Regions from separate parts of the Streptomyces sp. NPDC002888 genome, predicted to be linked through region 1. Evidence: riboswitches for the same ligand, from Rfam matches in the RefSeq annotation. Region 1 holds a riboswitch; the other holds the start of a gene.
What was found. A riboswitch is a leader RNA that binds a small molecule or an ion and turns the genes downstream of it on or off. The one in region 1 is predicted to bind thiamine pyrophosphate.
Positions count from the first base shown of each region.

Region 2: another riboswitch for thiamine pyrophosphate. It lies ahead of thiO (glycine oxidase ThiO); the one in region 1 lies ahead of ACFYWX_RS10775 (thiamine ABC transporter substrate binding subunit).

Region 1 covers NZ_JBIAPU010000005.1:247,375-254,847, reverse strand. The annotation lists gene ACFYWX_RS10785 (ABC transporter ATP-binding protein) at 1-313, opposite strand, end outside; gene ACFYWX_RS10780 (ABC transporter permease) at 313-1,914, opposite strand; gene ACFYWX_RS10775 (thiamine ABC transporter substrate binding subunit) at 1,953-3,035, opposite strand; TPP riboswitch at 3,125-3,230, opposite strand; gene rlmN (23S rRNA (adenine(2503)-C(2))-methyltransferase RlmN) at 3,269-4,375, opposite strand; gene ACFYWX_RS10765 (SRPBCC family protein) at 4,467-4,916, opposite strand; gene ACFYWX_RS10760 (phosphatidate cytidylyltransferase) at 5,059-6,228, opposite strand; gene frr (ribosome recycling factor) at 6,228-6,785, opposite strand; gene pyrH (UMP kinase) at 6,919-7,473, opposite strand, start outside.
Region 2 covers NZ_JBIAPU010000007.1:354,923-362,395, forward strand. The annotation lists gene ACFYWX_RS14835 (hypothetical protein) at 1-691, opposite strand, end outside; gene metF (methylenetetrahydrofolate reductase [NAD(P)H]) at 748-1,671, opposite strand; gene thiE (thiamine phosphate synthase) at 1,780-2,427, opposite strand; gene ACFYWX_RS14850 (Rv2175c family DNA-binding protein) at 2,500-2,865, opposite strand; gene ACFYWX_RS14855 (NAD(P)/FAD-dependent oxidoreductase) at 2,952-4,193, opposite strand; gene ACFYWX_RS14860 (hypothetical protein) at 4,237-4,587, opposite strand; TPP riboswitch at 4,639-4,749, shown strand; gene thiO (glycine oxidase ThiO) at 4,747-5,916, shown strand; gene thiS (sulfur carrier protein ThiS) at 5,913-6,125, shown strand; gene ACFYWX_RS14875 (thiazole synthase) at 6,129-6,923, shown strand; gene pknB (Stk1 family PASTA domain-containing Ser/Thr kinase) at 7,055-7,473, shown strand, end outside.

The sequences.
Region 1 (7,473 bases):
GGCTCTTGCGCATCCGCAGCCCGAACGCCACGTTGCCGCCCACGTCCCGCTGCGGGAACAGCTGATGGTCCTGGAACATCAGGCCCACCCCGCGCCGGTGCGCGGGCACCGCCGCCTGGTCGCGCCCGTCGAGCAGCACCCGCCCGGCGTCCAGGGGTTGCAGCCCGGCCACCGCCCGCAGCAGCGTCGACTTGCCGCTGCCGCTCGGCCCGAGCACACAGACGACCTCGTGCTCGGCGACCCCGAGATCGACGGCGTCGAGCACGGCCCGCCCACCGAACCGCACGGTCGCGCCCTCAAGGTTCAGCAGCATCAGAACTCCCCGGTCCGGTCGGTGCGCAGCCTCTCCAGGATCAGCAGCGCCACCGCGCACACCAGCATCAGCATCGTCGACAGGGCCATCGCCTGCCCGTAGTTGAGGTCGCCGGCCCGCCCCAGCAGCCGCGCCACGGCGACCGGCAGCGTCGGATTGTCGGGCCGTGCGATGAACACCGTCGCCCCGAACTCCCCCAGCGACACCGCGAAGGCGAACCCGGCCGCGACGAGCAGCGCCCGCCGCACCATCGGCAGGTCGACCTCCCGCCACACCCGCCACGGCGACGCCCCGAGCACGGCCGCCGCCTCCCGCAGCCGTACGTCCACCGCCCGCAGCACCGGCAGCATGGTCCGTACGACGAACGGCACGCCCACGAGTGCCTGCGCGAGCGGCACCAGGATCCAGGAGGCACGCAGATTCAGCGGGGGCTCGTCGAGGGCGATCAGGAAACCGAAGCCGACGGTCACCGCGGAGACGCCGAGGGGCAGCATCAGCAGCGCGTCGAAGCCGCGTACGAAGCGGCCCGCGTCCCGCCGGGTCAGCGCGGCGGCGGCGAGTCCGCCGATCACCACGGCGATGGCGGTGGCGGCGACGGCGTACTCCAGCGAGTTGCCGATCGCGTCGATCGGCGGAACCAGGAACACTCCCCCGTCCGCCGACGTCAACGCCCGGTAGTAGCCGAAGTCGGGCGCGTCCAGCGACCGCTGCACGAGCACGGCGAGCGGCAGCACCAGCAGCACGAGGATCGTGGCCAGGACGCCGGCCAGCAGCGCCCACTGCCCCGCCCCACGCGGCCGCCGCGCCGTCACCGACGCGTCCACCAGCCGCAGCGCGGTCTCCCGCCGCCGTACGGTCCAGGCGTGCACGGCGAGGATCGCGCCCACCGCCACGAACTGCACGAGGGTGAGGACGGCGGCGGTGGACAGGTCGAAGATCTCCGAGGTCTGCCGGTAGATCTCCACCTCCAGCGTGGAGAAGGTGGGCCCACCGAGGATCTGCACCACACCGAAGGAGGTGAACGTGAACAGGAAGACCATCAGCGCGGCGGCGGCCACGGCGGGCGCGAGCGCCGGCAGGGTGACGCTTCGCCAGGCCTTCACGGACGACGCGCCCAGCATCCGCGCCGCGTCCTCCTGCCGCGGGTCGAGCTGTGCCCACAGTCCGCCGACGGTGCGTACGACGACCGCGTAGTTGAAGAAGACGTGCGCGAGCAGGATCGCCCACACGGTGGTGTCGAGGCGTACGCCCCACAGCTCGTCGAGCAGCCCGCCGCGCCCGACCAGCGCCAGGAAGGCCGTACCGACGACGACCGTCGGCAGCACGAAGGGCACGGTGACGACCGCCCGCAGGAGTTGCTTGCCGGGGAAGTCGAAGCGGGCGAAGACATACGCGCCCGGCAGCGCGATCAGCAGGGTGAGCGCGGTGGAGGCGACGGCCTGCCAGGTGGTGAACCACAGGACGTGCCGGATGTCCGACCGCCCCAGCACGTCCGCCAGCCGCCCGAACTGCCAGCCGCCGTCGGTGTCTAGCCCCCGGGCGACGATCGCGGCGACGGGGTAGGCGAAGAAGAGCCCGAAGAACACGACGGGCAGGGCCATGAGCCCGAGCCGCGCCGCGCTCCCGCGAGCGTTGGCCTTTACTTGAGTACGAGCGAGGTCCACGACTTGACCCACTGGTCACGGTTGTCGGCGATCTTCGACGGGTCCATGGTCTCGGGATCCTTGGCGGCGGGCCCGAACTCGGTGAACTCGGCGGGCACCTTCGCCCCGGCGAGGACCGGGTAGACGAACATGTTCAGCGGCATGTCCTCCTGGAACTCCTTCGACACCAGGAAGTCGACGAGCGCCTTGCCGCCCTTGGTGTTCTTGGCGTTGCTCAGCAGCCCCGCAAACTCGGTCTGGCGGAAGCAGGTGCCGGTCGCCACGCCGGTGGGCGCGGTCGTCGGCTTGGGGTCGGCGTAGATCACCTCGGCGGGCGGCGAGGAGGCGTAGGAGACGACGAGCGGCCGGTCGGCCTTGGCCTTCTTGCCGCCGGCGGACCCGGAGAACTCCTCGTTGTACGCCTGCTCCCAGCCGTCGACGACCTTCACGCCGTTGGCCTTGAGCTTCTTCCAGTAGTCCTGCCAGCCTTCGTCGCCGTACTTCGCGGCGGTGGCGAGCAGGAAGCCGAGGCCGGGCGAGGAGGTGGAGGCGTTCTCGGTGACGAGGAGGTTCTTGTACGCGGGCTTGGCCAGGTCGTCGAAGGAGGCCGGCGGGGTCAGCTTGTGGTCCGCGAAGTACTTCTTGTCGTAGTTGACGCAGATGTCGCCGTAGTCGACCGGGGTGACCCGGTGCTTGTCCTTGTCGAGCTGGTACTGCTCGTCGACCTGGTCGAGCCCCTTGGCCTCGTACGACTGGAACAGCCCGTTGTCCAGGGCCCGGGACAGCAGGGTGTTGTCGACGCCGAAGAAGACGTCGCCCTGCGGGTTGTCCTTGGTCAGGATCGCCTTGTTGACGGCCTGGCCGGCGTCGCCGTCCTCAAGGACCTTGACCTTGTAGCCGGACTGCTTCTCGAAGTCCGCGAGGACGCTTTTGGAGACGGCCCACGAGTTGTGGCTGACCAGGGTGACGGTCTTGGAGCCGGAGTCGCCGGACCCCTGATCGTCGGACGACCCGCACGCGGACAGCGTGACCAGGCCGAGTCCGACGGCCAGGGCCGTGGCCTTCTTGGTGATGCTCACTGGATTCCTCCTGGGGTGACCAGGAAGAGACGCGGCCCTGCCCGGGCAACGGCGGAACGTTTCACCGGTGCCCGGGCAGGGCGCAACAGCTTGAGTGGAGACCGAACTTCCTACCCAGAATGACCTGGGCGAGGTTCAGAGGGTCTGCGGCCGGTGCCGCACTCTCAGCGCTGTGGCGCTCCCCTGTCGGAATATGCAGATGTATGGCTGATATGAAGTTGTGCCGGCTCAGACTACCGCTCGGTGGCCGCGAGCTGACCACATGCCCCGTCGATCTCCTGTCCACGGGTGTCCCGGATCGTGACAGGCACACCATGGGCAGCGATCGCCTCGACGAACGCCTTCTCGTCCTCCGGCCGCGAGGCCGTCCACTTGGACCCCGGCGTCGGGTTCAGCGGGATCAGGTTGACGTGCACGGGCCTGCCCTTGAGCAGTCGGCCGAGCCGGTCACCGCGCCAGGCCTGGTCGTTGATGTCCCGGATCAGCGCGTACTCGATGGACAGCCGGCGCCCGGACTTCTCGACGTAGTCGAAGCCGGCGTCGAGGACCTCGCGCACCTTCCACCGCGTGTTCACGGGGACGAGGGTGTCACGCAGCTCGTCGTCGGGCGCGTGCAGCGAGATGGCGAGGCGGCACTTGAAGCCCTCGTCGGCGAACCGGTGGATCGCAGGGACCAGCCCGACCGTCGAGACGGTGATGCCCCGCTGCGAGAGCCCGAGCCCGTCCGGCGCGGGGTCGGTGAGGGCGCGAATGGACTGCACGACCCGCTTGTAGTTGGCGAGGGGCTCACCCATGCCCATGAAGACGATGTTGGACAGCCGGGCCGGCCCACCGGGCACCTCGCCGTCCCTGAGCGCCCGCATCCCGTCCACGATCTGGTGGACGATCTCGGCGGTGGACAGATTCCGGTCCAGACCCGCCTGCCCGGTCGCACAGAACGGGCAGTTCATCCCGCACCCCGCCTGCGAGCTGATGCACATGGTCACCCGGTCCGGGTACCGCATCAGCACCGACTCGACCAGCGTCCCGTCGAACAGCCGCCACAGCGTCTTGCGCGTGGTGCCCTGGTCGGTCGACAGATGCCGCACGACCGTCATCAGCTCGGGAAGCAGCGCCTCCTGCAGCTTGGGACGCGCGGCCGCCGGGATGTCGGTCCACTGCTCCGGGTCGTGCGCGTACCGCGCGAAGTAGTGCTGCGCGAGCTGCTTGGCACGAAACGGCTTCTCCCCGATCTCGGCCACCGCCTCCTTGCGCTCGGCAGGCGTGAGATCAGCTAGATGCCGCGGCGGCTTCTGGGCTCCGCGGGGGGCGACGAATGTGAGTTCTCCGGGCTTAGGCATGGCTGTACCAGTGTCGCAGATCCACTTGGGTGACCCGGGCCGTCCCATGGCGGGATCCGCGGCAGTGGCATCGCGGCGCCGGTGACGTGAATTACGCGGTGGTGTGCTCCAGGCGTTGCTTGAGCAGTTGCTCGTCGCGCGGGAGTTCCTTGCGGACCTGCGGGCGGACGACGAGGGGGAGGAGGATCTTGCCGACGCCGCGCCCTTCGAGGTCGATCTCCATCGTCACGCGGGAGCGGCGGCCGTCGTCGAGCGGGGTGATCTCGCCGTGGACGCGCGGCCGGACGGGGCCCTCCACTGCGCGCAGACCCCAGGCGTGCGGCGGGTCGCACTCGGTGAACTCCATCAGGAACGGCATGTCGCGGCGACCGACGTGCCGGGTGATGCGCAGGCGGGAGCCGACGTGGATCGGGCCCTCACCCAACTGCTCCACGGCGACGGCGCTCTCCTGCCATTCCGGCAGGTGGGCGGGGTCGATGATGTACTCCCAGACGTCCTCGGGGCTGCGGTCGACGTCGACCACTTCTCGGAAGTCGGACATGATGCCCGCCTCCTTCCAGGCGATCATGCTCCCTTTGGGGGCTTATACCGGAATAGTCCCACTCGGCCGTCCCCCTGCGAAAGAGCGAGCCCCCGTCCTGCCGAAGGACGGGGGCTCGCTCAAGCCGCATACATGCTGCGGGTCACCCGGACCCCACGAAGATCACAAGCAGCAGCCAGACCACGGGAGCCGTCGGAAGCAGCGAGTCCAGCCGGTCCATGATGCCGCCGTGCCCCGGCAGCAGGGTGCCCATGTCCTTGATGCCGAGGTCCCGCTTGATCATCGACTCGCCGAGGTCGCCCAGTGTCGCGCTGACCGCGACGGCCAGGCCCAGGAGCAGGCCCTGCCACCACGTGCCGTCGTCGATCAGGAACTCCGCGCACAGTGCCCCGGCGACCATGGCGAAGGTGACCGCGCCGAGCAGGCCCTCGCGGGTCTTGCCGGGGCTGATGCGCGGCGCGAGCTTGTGCTTGCCGAAGCGCCAGCCGACGGCGTACGCGCCGGTGTCGCTGACGACCGTGAGGACCAGGAACGTCAGGACGCGCCACGGGCCGTCGTCGGCCGTCAGCATCATCGCGACGAACGTGGCGAGGAACGGGACGTAGAACGCGGCGAAGACGCCCGCCGTGACGTCCTTGAGGTAGCCCTCGGGCGGCTCCGTCATACGCCATACGAGTACCGCCAACGCTGTGAGCGCCATGGCGACCCACGCGCCCTCGGCTCCCCGCGCATAACCGGAGACGACCATGGCCGCGCCACCGATCGCGAGCGGCACCACGGGCGCCTTGATGCCCTTGCGCTCCGCGAGCCGACTCGTCAGCTCCCACAGACCCACCACGACGGCGACGGCGACCACGCCGACGAACACGGCCTTGACGATGAACAGCGACGCGACGATCACCGCACCGAGGCCGACCCCGACCCCTATGGCCGCGCTCAGGTCGCGGCCCGCACTCTTCTTCTGCGGTGCGGGCGCCGGCTGAGGGGCGTCGGGCATGGGCTCCGGATTCTGCGGCACCGCCCCGTAGGGTTGTGCCTGCGGCGTGTCGTACGACCCGTAGGGCTGGGCCTGCGGCGTCTCGTTGCGGAACAAGGGGCCGCTCAGCCGAGCGGCCCCCCGATCGTCATCCTGGTTTCCGCCGTATGCGGGCACGTCGGGCACGATGGGCATGGGGCGAGTCTGCTGCGCCTCAGGCGCATCGTATGCGGGACCCGCCGGGGCAGCGCCCTGGACAGGCCCCTGGTCGGACGGTCCCCAGTACCCGGTGTGTGACCCGGCTTGTGGCGGAGCGCCCCAGGAAGAGTCGTTCATCAGACCTCGAGCAGCTCCGACTCCTTGTGCTTCAGGAGCTCGTCCACCTGGGCGACGTACTTCGCCGTGGTGTCGTCGAGCTCCTTCTCCGCACGACGGCCCTCGTCCTCGCCGACCTCGCCGTCCTTGATCAGCTTGTCGATGGCGTCCTTGGCCTTGCGGCGGACGGAGCGGATCGACACCTTGGCGTCCTCGCCCTTGCCCTTGGCGACCTTGATGTACTCGCGGCGGCGTTCCTCGGTCAGCTCGGGGAACACCACACGGATGATGTTGCCGTCGTTGCTCGGGTTGACGCCGAGGTCGGAGTCGCGGATCGCCTGCTCGATGTTGCGCAGCGCGCTCTTGTCGAACGGGGTCACGACCGCCATGCGCGGCTCCGGCACGGAGAACGAAGCCAGCTGGTTGATCGGCGTCGGCGCGCCGTAGTAGTCGGCCACGATCTTGTTGAACATCGCCGGGTGCGCACGGCCGGTACGGATCGCGGCGAAGTCCTCCTTGGCGACCACGACGGCCTTCTCCATCTTCTCCTCGGCCTCGAGGAGGGTCTCTTCGATCACCACTTGCTCCTGCGTGTCTTGAGTAGGCCCGGCTGCGGTTCCTTGGCGGTGGCGGCGGCCGGCTGCGTCGCGTCTTCTTTCTGCACGGTTCCCGACCGGCAGGACATTGTCCACCCCCGGTCAGGGTCCGTGGTCAGTCCCGGCTGCCCTGGTCACCCACAAGCGTGCCGATCTTCTCACCCCTGACGGCGCGCGCGATATTGCCCTCCGCCAGAAGCTCGAAGACGAGGATCGGGAGCTTGTTGTCGCGGCACAGGGTGACGGCGGTGGCGTCGGCGACCTTGAGTTCGCGGGTGATGACCTCGCCGTAGCCGAGGGAGTCGAACTTGACGGCGTCCGGGTTGGTCTTCGGGTCGGAGTCGTAGACCCCGTCCACGCCGTTCTTGCCCATCAGCAGCGCCTCGGCGTCGATCTCCAGGGCGCGCTGGGCGGCGGTGGTGTCGGTGGAGAAGTACGGCATGCCCATACCGGCGCCGAAGATGACCACGCGGCCCTTCTCCAGGTGGCGCACGGCGCGCAGCGGGATGTACGGCTCGGCGACCTGGCCCATGGTGATGGCGGTCTGGACCCGGCTGTCGATGCCCTCCTTCTCCAGGAAGTCCTGGAGGGCGAGGCAGTTCATCACGGTGCCGAGCATGCCCATGTAGTCCGAGCGGGCGCGGTCCATGCCGCGCTGCTGGAGTTCGGC
Region 2 (7,473 bases), on a different contig from region 1:
AGTAGGCGGCGTACTGCTGCTGGCCGGTCGAGTCGTAGCCGTACTGCTGGCCGTAGCCGGAGTAGCCGTCGTACGAGTAGGCCTGGTCGGCCGTCGCGTACTGGTCCTGGGGCTGGCCCGCGGTCGCGAACGACGAGTCCGCGCCGTGGCCGGCGGAGTCGGCGTATATGCCGTACGAACCGGTGTCGTCCGGCATCGGCTGCGGCTCGTAGACGGCGGTGCTCTCGGCGGCCGTGGGCGTGGCGGTGCGGGCGGGCGTGAACACGTCGTCACGGTCGTAGTCGTCGTAGGAGGCCTTGTCCTGGCCGTACGAGGCGCTGTCGGGGCTGTAGGCACCGTCGCCGTAGCCGGATTCGGCCGCCTCCAGGCCGGAGACCTCGAGGGTCGGTTCCTGGCGCTCCCCCTTGCCGCGGCGGCGCTTGGTGCCCTCGGCGCCGGGACGGCTGACGGCCCATCCGGCCGCGAAGCCGCGGCGGAAGGACAGCGTGACGTAGGTCTGGCCGACCGCGAAGGCGGCCGCGCCCAGCCCGATGACGATGACAGACGGGATCAACACACCGAGCACGACGCCGACGAAGCCGACGAAGGCGAGCAGCCGCCAGCGAAGCCGTGCCTTGTACTGCAGCAGGACCTCGCCGAGCAGCCACAGTGCGACGATGCCGAACGCGATGTAGAGGACCGTCCAGCCCATGTACGCCCCTCTCAGAGTGGCCGCTACGCAGTGTGTCGTATGTCGGTGCGACCGGTCTAGGCCTGCGGCGGGTGGTGCAGGCCCAGGTTTTCGTGAATTTCCAGCGTCGCCGTGGAGTTGTTGAGCGTGATGAAGTGCAGTCCGGGCACTCCCTCGGCCAACAGCCGAGCGCAGAACTCCGTGGCGTATTCGATGCCAATGGAGCGTACAGCGGACGGATCGTCTTTTGCTGTGAGGATCCGCTCTTTCAGCGCCGACGGGAAGGCGGCGTTGGTGAGCGACGGCACACGCTGCAACGTCTTCACGCTGGCGATCGGCATGACCTCGGGGATGATCGGGGTGTCGCAGCCGGCCGCCGCGACGCGGTCCCGCAGTCGCAGGTAGTCCTCGGGCTGGAAGAACATCTGAGTGATGGCGTAGTCCGCGCCCGCGCGGCACTTGTCGACGAAGTGGCGGACATCGCTGTCCCACTCGCTGGAGCGCGGGTGCATCGCGGGGAAGGCCGCCACGCCCACGCAGAAGTCGCCGGACGCCTTGATGAGTTCGACGAGCTCGGCGGCGTACGCCAGGCCCTGCGGGTGGGGCACCCACTCGCCCATCGGGTCGCCCGGCGGGTCACCGCGCAGGGCCAGCATGTTGCGGATCCCCGCGTCGGCGTACTGGCCGATGATGTTGCGCAGGTCGGCGACCGAGTGGTCGACCGCCGTGAGGTGGGCGATCGGCGTGAGGGTGGTGTCCGAGGCGATGGCTTCGGTCGCCTTGACCGTGCCCGCGCGGGTGGAGCCGCCCGCGCCGTAGGTCACGGAGACGAAGTCGGGTGCCACGGCCTCGACACGGCGCAGCGCGTTCCACAGGTTCCGCTCGCCCTTCGGGGTCTTCGGGGCGTAGAACTCGAACGAGAACGTCGTTTTGCCGGTCGCGAGCATGTCACGAACGGTGCGCGCGTGGTCCGTCCTGGTGGATGCGGTTCCGAGGGCCATACCCGCAGGTTAGTCAGGGGGCGACGGTCCCCCAACCGGATGCTGGAAATTTGCCCGCTTTGCCGGTTTGTTGTCCACCCATCGGACAAACGGCCGGGATCCGGGCGGTCAGGCCTGCCGGAGCCGCTTGGCGAACTCGCTCGCCGCCGCCCCCGGGTCGTCCGCCTCCGTGAGCGCGCGGACGACGACCACACGCCGGGCGCCCGCCTCCAGCACCTCGTCGAGGTTGCTCAGGTCGATGCCGCCGATGGCGAACCAGGGGCGGTCGGTCCCCAGGGCGGCCGTGTGGCGGACCAGGTCGAGGCCGGGGGCGGGGCGACCGGGCTTGGTGGGGGTCGGCCAGCACGGGCCGGTGCAGAAGTAGTCCACGCCCTCCTGGACGGCGGCCGCGGCGGCCTCCGACTCGGTGTGCGTGGAGCGGCCTATGAGTACGTCGTCGCCGAGGACGGCGCGGGCGGCGGGCACCGGGAGGTCTCCCTGGCCCAGGTGCAGGACGTCCGAGGCGGCGGCGTGGGCGACGTCCGCGCGGTCGTTGACCGCGAGCAGCCTGCCGTGCCGGGCGCAGGCGTCGGCGAAGACCTCGAGGTGCTCCAGCTCCTCGGCGGCCTCCATGCCCTTGTCGCGCAGCTGCACGATGTCGACACCGCCGGCCAGGACCGCGTCCAGGAACTGCGGCAGGTCGCCCTGGCGCGTGCGGGCGTCCGTGCACAGGTAGAGACGGGCGTCGGCGAGCCGGGCGCGGGCGGTGTCGGGCATGCGTGTGTCCCCCCGTGGTGTGGCGTACGGGCCCGCGGGCCCGTACGCCGGGTGGTTGTTCGAATCAGCGGGTCAGACGGCGAGCGCCTGGGCGCGGCGCTTCACCTCCGTACCGCGATTCTCGCTCAAAGCCTGCGCGGGGGTGCCGGGCAGGGTCGGGTCGGGGGTGAAGAGCCACTCCAGCATCTCTTCGTCCGTGAAGCCGTCGTCCCGCAGGAGCGTCAAGGTGCCGGACAGGCCCTTGACGACCTTGTCCCCGTCGATGAAGGCGGCGGGGACGTGCAGTGCGCGGTTCTCGCCACGGCGTACGGCGATGAACTGGCCGTCCTTGACCAGCTGCCGCACGCGCGTCACCTCGACGTCGAACCTTTCGGCGATGTCGGGCAGGGTGAGCCAGGCGGGGACGAGAGCATCGATCTTTGCGTCAATCTCGGTCACGTCATCAAGACTGCCATCCCGGACTGACAGTGGGTAGCCGGGCACGTCCCTCCGGGGGGATACCGGGTGCGGGACGAGCCTCCTCGTCACGCCGTCGCGGCCTTCAGCGGGCGTGCCGGGTCCGTCAGGAGCTCCGGGTTCATCGGGGTGCCCGACTCGATCAGCCGCCTCCCCTGGGCCAGGTCCCTCGGGCGGCCCACCGCCAAAAGGGCGACCAGGCGGTTCTCCCGGAGCCAGCAGACCGTCCAGGCCGGGCCGGAGGGGTCGCCGCGCCACAGGGTGGTGTCGGCGGCCGGGTGGTGACCGGCGTACTGGACGAAGCGGCCGAACTGCTCGGACCAGAAGTACGGGACCGGGTCGTAGACCACCGGGGGCTCGCCGGAGGGGCCGCCGATGATGTTCGCGGCGACCGTGCGCGGACCCTGGAGGGCGTTGTCCCAGTGGTGGACCAGCAGTCGCTGTCCGTAGCGCGCCGAGGGGAAGGAGGCGCAGTCGCCGACCGCGTACACGTCCGCCGCGGAGGCGCGCAGCCGCTCGTCGGCCACGACCTCGCCGTGTGCGCCGGTCTCGATGCCGGAGCCGGCCAGCCAGGCCGTGGCGGGCCGGGCGCCGATGCCGACGACGACGGCGCCCGCGGCCAGCCTGGTGCCGTCGTCGAGCACCACCGCGCCGGGCTCGACGTGCGCCACGCGCGCGTGCGTCCGCAGCACCGTGCCGCTGTCGCCGTACCAGGCGGCCATCGGGGCGGCGACCTCCGCGGGCAGCGCGCCCGCGAGCGGCCGGTCCGCGGCCTCGACGACGGTCACCGCGCAGCCGGCCTCGCGCGCGGCGGTGGCGAACTCCGCCCCGATCCAGCCGGCGCCGACGACCACGATGTCGCGCTGCCGCGCGAGGACGGGCCGCAGTCGCTCGGCGTCGTCGAGGGTGCGCAGCAGGTGCACGCCGGGCACGCCCTCCGCGCCCGGCAGCCGGATCGGTTCGGCACCGCTCGCGAGGACCAGTACGTCGTAGGGCACCGGCCCGGTGGCGGTGTCCAGTTCGTGGTCGCCCGGGCGTACGCCGAGCACCTCACGCCCCAGGTGGAGCTCGATGCCGAGCCCCTCGAAGTCGATGTCGAAGGCGGAGCCCTCGGACTTGCCGAGCAGGACGGCCTTGGACAGCGGCGGCCGGTCGTACGGCTGGTGGGGCTCCGCGCCGATCAGCGTCACCGTGCCGGTGAAGCCCTGCTCCCGCAGGGCGACCGCGGCCTGCACCCCGGCCATGCCCGCGCCGACGACGACCACGCGCCGTTCCCCCGACGTGCCCCGCTCCTGTGTCTGCTCGCTCACCTGATCACCATAGACAACTGACCATCCGTCAGTCAGCTGTCGGTCAGCGGTCGAGTTCCGTGACCTGTTCCACCACACTCGTGCCCCGGCCGGGCTGCGACTCCCACGCCCAGGTCTCCTCCAGGCGCACCCGGCCGTCGGGCAGTTCCACGACGGTCGACTCGCAGTGCCCCGACGACGTCGTCCCGTCGTGCTTCAGCTGCACGTACCGGAAGTCCAGCCGGTCGCCCTCACGCGTACCCACCAGATGCCCGCGCACCACGTCGCCGCCCGCGTACTCGGCCCAGATCTCCCCGTCCTTCTCGTGGTACGTGAACCGGGTGCTCGTGCCCACCTGACCTGGGGCCTGGTCGGCGACGGGGGCGAGGACGAGGCCGTCCAGTGAGCGGGACATGGCGTGAGGCTCCCTACAAGTGCGCTGCTCCGAGGGCTAGGGTGGCCACCGTAAAGCACACGCGGGAGCCCGGCGCACCGGGCTGAGAGGGAGGCTGGCGGCCTCCGACCGTACGAACCTGATCCGGGTCATGCCGGCGAAGGGAGGGGCTGGACGCCCATGTCGCGTACGTCCGACACCTCAGACGTCCTGGTCGTCGGGGGCGGAATCATCGGTCTGGTCACCGCGTGGCGGGCCGCTCAGCGGGGGTTCGCCACGGCCGTGGTGGACCCCGAGCCTGGCGGTGGGGCCGCGCAGGTGGCGGCCGGGATGCTCGCCGCGGTCACGGAACTGCACTACGGCGAGCAGACCCTGCTCGGCCTGAACCTGGAGTCGGCCCGCCGCTACCCCGACTTCGCGGCCGAGCTCACGGAACTCACCGGGCACGAACTCGGCTACCGCCGCAACGGCACCCTCGCCGTCGCGCTGGACGCCGACGACCGCGCCCACCTGCGCGAACTGCACGCCCTGCAACGGCAGTCGGGGCTGGAGTCGGAGTGGCTGTCCGGGCGGGACTGCCGGCGCCTGGAGCCGATGCTCGCGCCGGGGGTGCGCGGCGGGCTGCGGGTGGACGGCGACCACCAGATCGACCCGCGGCGGCTCGCCGGGGCGCTGGTGTCCGCGTGCGAGCGGGCGGGCGTGGTCTTCCACCGCACCTGGGTCGACCGGCTCACCGTCCTACGGGAGCGGGCGGCCGGTGTCGTCACGCGCGACGGCGTCGCGCTGGGCGCGGGGCAGGTGGTGCTCGCGGCCGGCAGCCTCAGCGGACGGCTCGCGGGCGTCCCGGACGACGTCCTGCCGCCCGTACGGCCCGTGAAGGGGCAGGTGCTGCGGCTGACCGTGCCGAAGCGGTACGCGCCGTTCCTGAGCCGGACCGTGCGCGCGGTGGTCCGCGGCAGCCAGGTCTACCTGGTGCCGCGTGAGAACGGCGAGCTGGTCGTCGGCGCGACCAGCGAGGAGCTCGGCTGGGACACGACGGTGACCGCGGGCGGGGTGTACGAGCTGCTGCGCGACGCCCACGAGCTGGTGCCGGGCATCACCGAGCTGCCGCTGACGGAGACCCGCGCGGGGTTGCGTCCCGGCTCGCCCGACAACGCGCCGCTGCTCGGTCCGACCGAGCTGGCGGGGCTGCTGCTGGCCACCGGGCACTACCGCAACGGCGTGCTGCTCACGCCGGTCACCGGCGACGCCCTGGCGCATGCCCTGGCCACCGGTGAACTCCCCGACGAGGCCCGCCCCTTCACCGCCCGCCGCTTCGGCACCGCCGCACTCACGGAGCAGCCCGTATGAACATCCCGGTCACCATCTCGGTCAACGGCGAGCGTCGCGAGGTCGCACCGGGTACGGCCCTCGACACGCTGGTGAAGTCCCTCACCGCCGCGCCCTCCGGGGTGGCCGCGGCGCTCAACGAAACCGTCGTCCCGCGCGCGCAGTGGTCCGCCACACCCCTCTCCGAGGGAGACCGCGTCGAAGTCCTCACCGCAGTCCAAGGAGGCTGAACCATGGCCGACGATCCCTTTGTCCTCGGTGGCACGTCCTTCACGTCCCGGCTGATCATGGGTACGGGGGGCGCGCCCAGCCTGGAGGTGCTGGAGCGGTCGCTGGTCGCGTCCGGGACCGAGCTGACGACGGTCGCGATGCGGCGGGTGAACCCGTCGGTGCACGGTTCGGTGCTGTCGGTGCTGGAGAAGCTCGGGATCCGGGTGCTGCCGAACACGGCGGGGTGCTTCACCGCGGGTGAGGCCGTGCTGACGGCGCGGTTGGCGCGGGAGGCGCTGGGCACCGATCTCGTGAAGCTGGAGGTCATCGCCGACGAGCGGACGCTGCTGCCGGATCCGATCGAGTTGCTGGACGCGGCGGAGACGTTGGTCGACGACGGGTTCACGGTGCTGCCGTACACGAACGACGACCCGGTGCTGGCGCGGAAGCTGGAGGACGTGGGCTGTGCGGCGATCATGCCGCTCGGCTCGCCGATCGGCTCCGGGCTCGGCATCCGCAACCCGCACAACTTCCAGCTGATCGTGGAGCACGCGCGTGTGCCGGTGATCCTGGACGCGGGGGCCGGTACGGCGTCGGATGCGGCGCTGGCGATGGAGCTGGGGTGTGCGGGGGTGATGCTGGCGTCGGCGGTGACGCGGGCGCAGGAGCCCGAACTGATGGCGGCGGCGATGAAGCACGGGGTGGAGGCGGGGAGGTTGGCCCGGTTGGCGGGGCGGATTCCCCGCCGCCACTTCGCGCAGGCGTCGTCTCCTGCGGAGGGGTTGGCCGTGCTGGATCCCGAACGGCCCGCTTTCTGAGCCGCCCCCTCCGCCGTCTCCTCTGTGACGTGTGAAGCCGTAACGTGTGAAGCGTCACAGGTCGGCTGCAGTCGTGGCGCGATACGGATGTAGCCGCAGGGGTGTCAGTTGTGGCTCGTACACTCGCCTGCGTGGATACGACCCTTCAGGACCCTCTCGTCGGGCAGGTGCTCGACGGCCGTTATCGCGTCGACGCGCGGATCGCCGTCGGTGGGATGGCCACGGTCTACCGGGCCCTGGACACCCGCCTCGACCGCGTCCTCGCGCTGAAGGTGATGCACCCGGCGCTCGCGGCCGACGGCACCTTCGTCGAGCGGTTCATCCGGGAGGCGAAGTCGGTGGCCCGGCTCGCCCACCCCAACGTCGTGCAGGTCTTCGACCAGGGCGCCGACGGGTCGTACGTCTATCTCGCCATGGAGTACGTCGCCGGCTGCACCCTGCGTGACGTGCTGCGCGAGCGCGGGGCGCTGCAGCCGCGTGCCGCGCTGGACATCCTGGAGCCGGTGCTGGCCGCGCTCGGCGCCGCGCACCGCGCCGGGTTCGTGCACCG